Regions from separate parts of the Pseudarthrobacter sp. HLT1-3 genome, predicted to be linked through region 2. Evidence: riboswitches for the same ligand, from Rfam matches in the RefSeq annotation. Region 2 holds a riboswitch; the other holds the start of a gene.

Region 1 (3,398 bases), on a different contig from region 2:
TGCTGCCGATGAAGAGCAGCCGGCGCCGGCCGATCCTGTCGCCGAGGCTGCCCATCGCTACGAGCAGCCCGGCGAGTACCAGCGGATAGGCGTCCACGATCCACAGCAGCTCCACCCCGGAGGCGTCGAGGCTGCGCGCGATGGCCGGCAGCGCAAAGGTCAGGGCGGTGTTGTCGACCGCCACGAGCAGCACCGGAAACATCAGCAGCGCCAGGGCCAGCCAGTCGCGCCAGGGGGCACGCGGCGTCGGGTGCGACGGGGCGCCCGCGGCATGGAGGCGCGGGGTGCCCGCGGCGGAGCTGCCGAGGGTGCCGGTGCTGCTGCGGGTGAAGGAAGTCTCGCTCATGATCTTAACTATACCGTCTGGACGGTACAGTTAAGAAGCGGCCTGTAAAACCCCCAGCCCCGCCGCGGGGCATGATTGGAACCATGGCTAGAAAACCCGTCGCCCGCGAAGCCGTCCTTGACGCCTTCGAATCCCTGCTGATCGAGGAGGGCGAACGCGCCGCGACCCTTGATGCGGTGGCGAAGCTGGCCGGCGTCTCCAAGGGCGGGCTGCTGTACCACTTCCCGAACAAGGAAGCGATGATCTCGGTCCTTCTGGAACGGCTGGACCGGCTGCTCGCCGACGACCTCGCCGCCATGGCCGCCGCCGCGGAAGGCGCGGCCGCGTACTTCATCACGTCCTCGGTGTGGGCGGACACCCCGCTGGACCGGGCTTTCGTCGCTGCCACCCGGCTGGCGGAGGTGGCCCACCAGGAAACCCTGCGCCGGATGGCCGCCGCGCAGGCGGGCTGGCTGGAACTGCTGGCGGCCGACGTCGGGCCAGCCATGGCCAAGCCCGTCCTCTATATGGGTGACGGGCTGTACTTCAACGCCATGCTGGCGCGCGGCCCGGGCGGACCGCTGCCGGCGGTCGGTCCCGACGTCGAAAGCCTGCTCGCCGCACTCGGGCGGCTCCGCGGCTGACGCCCGGCTGGACGCCGGCCGGCTCACTGGCCGGGACCGGCTCGGCCGGCGCCGAGATCGCCGGAGACCTGCGAACTCGCAGGGTAGGGCGGTATATATCAAGCTGTCACCAACAGCTTGATATATACCGAAGTTTACGGCGACCCCGCAGCTGTCCCGCCAATTCGCGCCGGTGGCGGGACCCGCGCTTAACTCTCGCCGGGGCGGGGTCACTAGTTTGCGGACGCGGGCCGGACATAGGACAATGAGTGCTGTGACTGTTGTCACGCCAACTTAATATGCCTTTGATCTGCGGCGGGAGAGTTCTGCAAGTAGGTACAAGCAGGCGCCGTAGGAGCAAATCCTCCCCAGGAATCTCTCAGGCCCACGTACCGCCGCGGCAAGGCAACTCTGGAAAGTAGCAGGCTGTCCTCGGACATGCTGTGCTCACCGACGGTGCAAGCGGAGCCATGCGAGAGCAAGGCAGCGCGGAAACTCTCAGGTCCAATACAGAGTGGGGAGGAACCCGAATCAATGTGGCGCACCCTGCGCCGCCTTAGTTATGGAGTTCCTTGTGACTGTTACCTCAGCCTCCACGTCTTTCGTTGACCGGCACATCGGTGCCCGCCGACAGGCCGACGTCGACGCCATGTTGAAGGCTGTCGGCTACGACACCGTCGACGCGCTCGTTGACACGGCAGTACCGAAGAACATCCGGCAGGATTCCCCGCTGCAGCTCACCGAGGCCCTCAGCGAGGTCGAGGTCCTGGCCGCACTCCGCAAGCTCGCCGCCAAGAACCAGACCGCGGTCCAGATGATCGGGCAGGGCTACTACGACACGCTCACCCCGCCGGTGATCCGCCGCAACATCCTCGAGGCCCCGGCCTGGTACACCGCGTACACGCCGTACCAGCCGGAGATTTCCCAGGGCCGGCTCGAGGCGCTGCTGAACTTCCAGACCATGGTCCAGGACCTCGTTGGCCTGCCGATCGCGAACGCCTCGCTGCTGGACGAAGCCACCGCCGTCGCCGAAGCCGTGCTGATGATGCGCCGGGCCAACAAGAACAAGGCGGCGCACGACGGCAAGACCGTCCTCGACGCCGACGTTCTGCCGCAGACCATCGCGATCGTCAAGGGCCGCGCCGAGGCCCTCGGCTTCGAAGTCGAGGTCGCGGACCTGTCCCAGGGCCTGCCCGACGGCGACATCAACGGCATCGTCCTGCAGCAGCCGGGCGTCTCCGGCCGCGTCTGGGACCAGTCCGGCGTGATCGCCGCCGCCAAGGACCGCGGCGCACTCGTCACCGTGGCCGCGGACCTGCTGGCGCTGACCCTGATCACCCCTCCGGGCGAGCAGGGCGCCGACATCGCCGTCGGCTCCACCCAGCGCATGGGCGTTCCGCTGTTCTTCGGCGGCCCGCACGCCGCCTACATGGCCGTCCAGAAGGGCCTGGAACGATCCATGCCCGGCCGCCTTGTCGGCGTCTCCAAGGACAACGCCGGTGTCCCGGCGTACCGCCTCGCTCTGCAGACCCGCGAGCAGCACATCCGCCGCGAAAAGGCCACGTCCAACATCTGCACGGCGCAGGCCCTGCTGGCCATCGTGTCCTCCTTCTACGCTGTCTACCACGGCCCGGACGGACTGAAGGCCATCGCCGAGACCGCCAGCGGCCATGCCCAGACCATCGCCGCCTCGCTGAAGGCTGCGGGTCGGGACGTCCTGCACACCAGCTTCTTCGACACCGTCACCGTCTCGGTCCCGGGCAAGGCCGCGGAGATCATCGCCGCTGCCGAGGCGCGCGGCATCAACCTGCGCACCATCGACGCGGACACCGTCGGCATCTCCACGGATGAAGCCACGACGGCGGCCATCGTCGCCGACGTCGTCGCCGCGTTCGGCGCCAGCGTGACCGCCGCAGGCACGGACTCTGCGTTTGCGCTGGACGCCGCCGTCGAGCGCACCTCCGATTACCTGCAGCACCCGGTGTTCAACACGCACCGTTCCGAGACCCAGCTGCTGCGGTACATCCGCCGTCTCTCCGACCGGGACCTGTCCCTGGACCGGACCATGATCCCGCTGGGATCGTGCACCATGAAGCTGAACGCGACCGCGGAAATGGAAGCCATCTCCTGGCCGGAATTCGCGTCCATCCACCCGTTCGCCCCCGAGTCGCAGACCGCGGGCTGGCGTGAACTGATCGGGGACCTCGAAGCCCAGCTGACCGAGATCACCGGCTACGACCAGGTTTCCATCCAGCCCAACGCAGGCTCCCAGGGCGAGCTCGCCGGCCTGCTCGCGATCCGCGGCTACCACCACTCCCGCGGCGACGTCCAGCGCACCGTCTGCCTGATCCCGGCCTCCGCGCACGGCACCAACGCCGCATCGGCGGTGCTGGCCGGCATGAAGGTTGTTGTGGTGGCCACCGCCGCCGACGGCACGATCGACCACGCCG
Region 2 (3,398 bases):
TGCCACCGCCGACAAGGCGCCCTGGTCGCCGCCGAACTGGGTGTTCGGACCGGTCTGGACCCTCCTCTACATCGCCATGGCCGTAGCCGCCTGGCTGGTCTGGCGCCGCCGCGCCGAAGGCACCCGGCCTGCCCTCACTGCCTACGCAGTGCAGCTGGTGCTGAACCTGCTGTGGACGCCGGTGTTCTTCGGCCTGTACCCGCGGCTCGGCTCCTCGGCCCTCTGGGTCGGCTTCATCATCATCGTGTCACTGGCCATCGCGGTGGCTGTCACGGTGCTGCGCTTTGGCCCGATCAGCCGCACCGCCGGGCTCCTGATGCTCCCCTATTTGTCCTGGCTGGTGTTCGCCTCGTCCCTGAACCTGTGGGCGGCGCTGAACAATTAGGGACCACGACTGGGCCCTCAAGAAGCAGGAGCGTTAGGGAATCAGCATTCGACGACGTTGACGGCGAGGCCGCCCATGGCGGTTTCCTTGTATTTGGAGCTCATGTCCTTGCCGGTTTCGCGCATGGTGATGATGACTTCGTCGAGGGAGACGCGGTGGGTGCCGTCGCCCCAGAGGGCCATTTTGGCGGCGTTGATGGCTTTCGCGGCGGCGATCGCGTTGCGTTCGATGCAGGGGATCTGCACGAGCCCGCCGATCGGGTCGCAGGTCAGGCCGAGGTTGTGTTCCATCGCGATTTCCGCGGCGTTTTCGACCTGCTGCGGGGTGCCGCCCATGACTTCGGCCAGGCCCGCGGCGGCCATCGAGGACGCCGAGCCGACCTCGCCCTGGCAGCCGACCTCGGCCCCGGAGATCGAGGCCTGTTCCTTGTAGAGCACCCCGATCGCCGCGGCGGTCAGCAGGAACTTCACCACGACGTCGTCACGGTCGGTTTGGGTGGCTTTGTCCATGCCGGGGGCGAAGTGCAGTGCGTAGTAGAGCACGGCGGGGATGATCCCGGCGGCGCCGTTGGTCGGGGCGGTCACGACGCGCCCGCCGGAGGCGTTTTCCTCGTTCACGGCCAGCGCGATCAGGTTCACCCATTCCTGCCAGTACTTCGGGTCCCGGTCCTTGTCCTCCTTCAGGAGCCGGTCGTGCCAGTCCGGTGCCCGGCGGCGGACCTTCAGCCCGCCCGGGAGCAGGCCCTCGCGGCCCAGGCTGACCTGGACGCAGGCCTCCATCACGGAGTAAATGTGCAGCAGCCCCTCCCGGATCTGGGCTTCGGTGCGGGAGGCGCGTTCGTTGATGAACATGATCTCCCCGATCGAGAGGCCCTTGGCCTGGCAGCGGCCCAGCAGTTCCGCGGCGGTCCGGAACGGCAGCGGGAGTTCCTTCTTGGATTCATCGAGTTCCTTCAGCGCCGCGTCCTCCTCGCCCTCGCGGACGATGAACCCGCCGCCCACGGAGAAGAACGTCGCCGTGTGCAGCACCGCACCGGCGGCGTCGGAGACCGTGAACGTCATCCCGTTGGTGTGCCGCGGCAGGATCGTCAGCGGCCGCAGCACCATGTCCTGCACCCCGTACGGCAGCGCCACCCCCGCACCGGCCCCGGCGAGTTGCAGGGTGCCGGTCTCCGCGATCGCCGCGAGGCGTTGCTCCACCTCCGCCGGCAGGATCAGCTCCGGGTGGAAGCCTTCCAGGCCCAGCAGGATCGCCGTCATCGTGCCGTGCCCGTGCCCGGTCGCGGCCAGCGACCCGTACAGATCCACCCGCAGTCCCGCCACCCGGTCCAGCACACCGGAGGCCTTCAACTCCTCAGCGAACACCGCCGCGGCCCGCATCGGACCGACAGTGTGCGAACTGGACGGCCCAATCCCGATGGAAAAAAGATCGAAGACTCCAACAGCCATGGTGAATACCTTTAGTGAGAACAACTTGTGCGAACGACGGCGGCGGACTACCGGTCAACGGCCGGGGTGGTACCGGTTCCGGTCCCCCAAGAACCGGGACCGGTACCACGTTGAGGGCTACTCCGGCAGCGGGATCTTGAGATCCGCGGGACCGGGGTAGAGAGAGTGGGCGGCGAAGCCGGTGCCCGGCTTGGTGGCCGATGAGCTCGCAGTGGTGTCGACGTCGGCCTGGCGGCGGGCGGCAGTGTGGCGGGCGCTGGTGACGCGGGCGCCGGTGGGGCGGGCGGCAGTGACGGGGGCGCTGGTGACGCGGGCGCCGGTGAGGCGGCCGGCGAATGTCGACGGGCAGGACTGGTTCGTCACGCGGGAACTCCATATTTCAGGCGGCACCAAGGGCGCCACTTTGAGTAGGGTTCCTCCCCGCTCTGTCTGTGACCTGAGAGTTTCCGCGGACCCTGATGTTGCAGAGTTCCGCTTGCACCTTCGGTGAGCCCGGTAACCGGACTGCTTTCCAGAGTTGCCTCGCCGCGGCGGTACGTGGGCCTGAGAGATTCCTGGGGAGGATTTGCTCCTACGGCGCCTGCCGAACGTACCGGCAGGACTCTCCCGCCGCAGATCAAAAGCATGTGTCTTTTGTGGGTGACACACCTCACACTGTAGCTGTTGCGTGGACCACATACCAAAATTACGCCCGCACGCAGGAAATGTTTCCTAGCCAGCAAAGTGGATGCGGCCCGGGGATCAGGTCAACCGGCCCGGACGGCCGTCCCGGCCGGAAAGGGTTTGGGTTCAGCGGGTCGCTCAGTGCGCGGGCTCAGTGCTTTGGCCACTTCACGTTGAGCAGCAGCAGTCCCAGCAGGAGCCCGTCAATGGTCATGATTGCCGCCATCAGGTAGGCCCAGCCGATCATCACGAGTTGCTCACCGCCCGCCAACTGCAGGAAGTGCGGGGGTGCATCGCAGTGCCCATGACGATCTCCTGACGTGGAATCCCCCCAGTCACTCGATAGTTCCCCCAGTGTGCCACGGCGGCGCCGAAGAGGGAACGGCATGGCCGGGTGGATATCGAGCGCTCCTGCCCGGTTGCTTCTGCCCGGACACGGCAAAGCCCGGCGTGGTCATGGGGAACACGCCGGGCTTCTGCGGTGTGGCGGGGTGCAACTGGGCGGGAACGCGTGCGGGCGGCCTCGCGGTCCGCTCCGTGCGGCGCCGCGGTCCGGCCGGCGCGGCGCCCGGGGGAGGGTCAGCGGAGCACGACGGTCCTGTTGCCCTGCAGGAAGACGCGTCCCTCGCAGTGCCAGCGGACGGCGTTGGACAGAGCTTTCCGCTCGGTGTCACGTCCGGCGGCCACGAGGTCGGCGGCTCCGAAGGTGTGGTCCACCTCTACCACCTGCTGGGAGATGATCGGGCCCTCATCCAGCTCCGCGTTGACGTAGTGGGCGGTGGCGCCGACGGTCTTCACGCCGCGGGCGTGCGCCTGGTGGTAGGGCTTGGCGCCCTTGAAGCTGGGCAGGAAGGAGTGGTGGATGTTGATGGCGCGGCCGTCCAGCCGGCGGGTGAGGTCGT

Evidence for each region. A riboswitch is a leader RNA that binds a small molecule or an ion and turns the genes downstream of it on or off. The one in region 2 is predicted to bind glycine.
Region 1: another riboswitch for glycine. It lies ahead of gcvP (aminomethyl-transferring glycine dehydrogenase); the one in region 2 lies ahead of AC50X9_RS02755 (hypothetical protein).

What each region holds. Positions count from the first base shown of each region.
Region 1 covers NZ_JBWZCJ010000037.1:4,948-8,345, reverse strand. Annotated here, with positions in the region: gene AC50X9_RS20030 (MFS transporter) at 1-346, opposite strand, end outside; gene AC50X9_RS20025 (TetR/AcrR family transcriptional regulator) at 430-969, shown strand; glycine riboswitch at 1,255-1,353, shown strand; glycine riboswitch at 1,355-1,471, shown strand; gene gcvP (aminomethyl-transferring glycine dehydrogenase) at 1,511-3,398, shown strand, end outside.
Region 2 covers NZ_JBWZCJ010000002.1:223,021-226,418, forward strand. Annotated here, with positions in the region: gene AC50X9_RS02745 (TspO/MBR family protein) at 1-385, shown strand, start outside; gene AC50X9_RS02750 (L-serine ammonia-lyase) at 427-1,833, opposite strand; gene AC50X9_RS02755 (hypothetical protein) at 1,951-2,196, opposite strand; glycine riboswitch at 2,355-2,452, opposite strand; gene AC50X9_RS02760 (hypothetical protein) at 2,648-2,884, opposite strand; gene purU (formyltetrahydrofolate deformylase) at 3,076-3,398, opposite strand, start outside.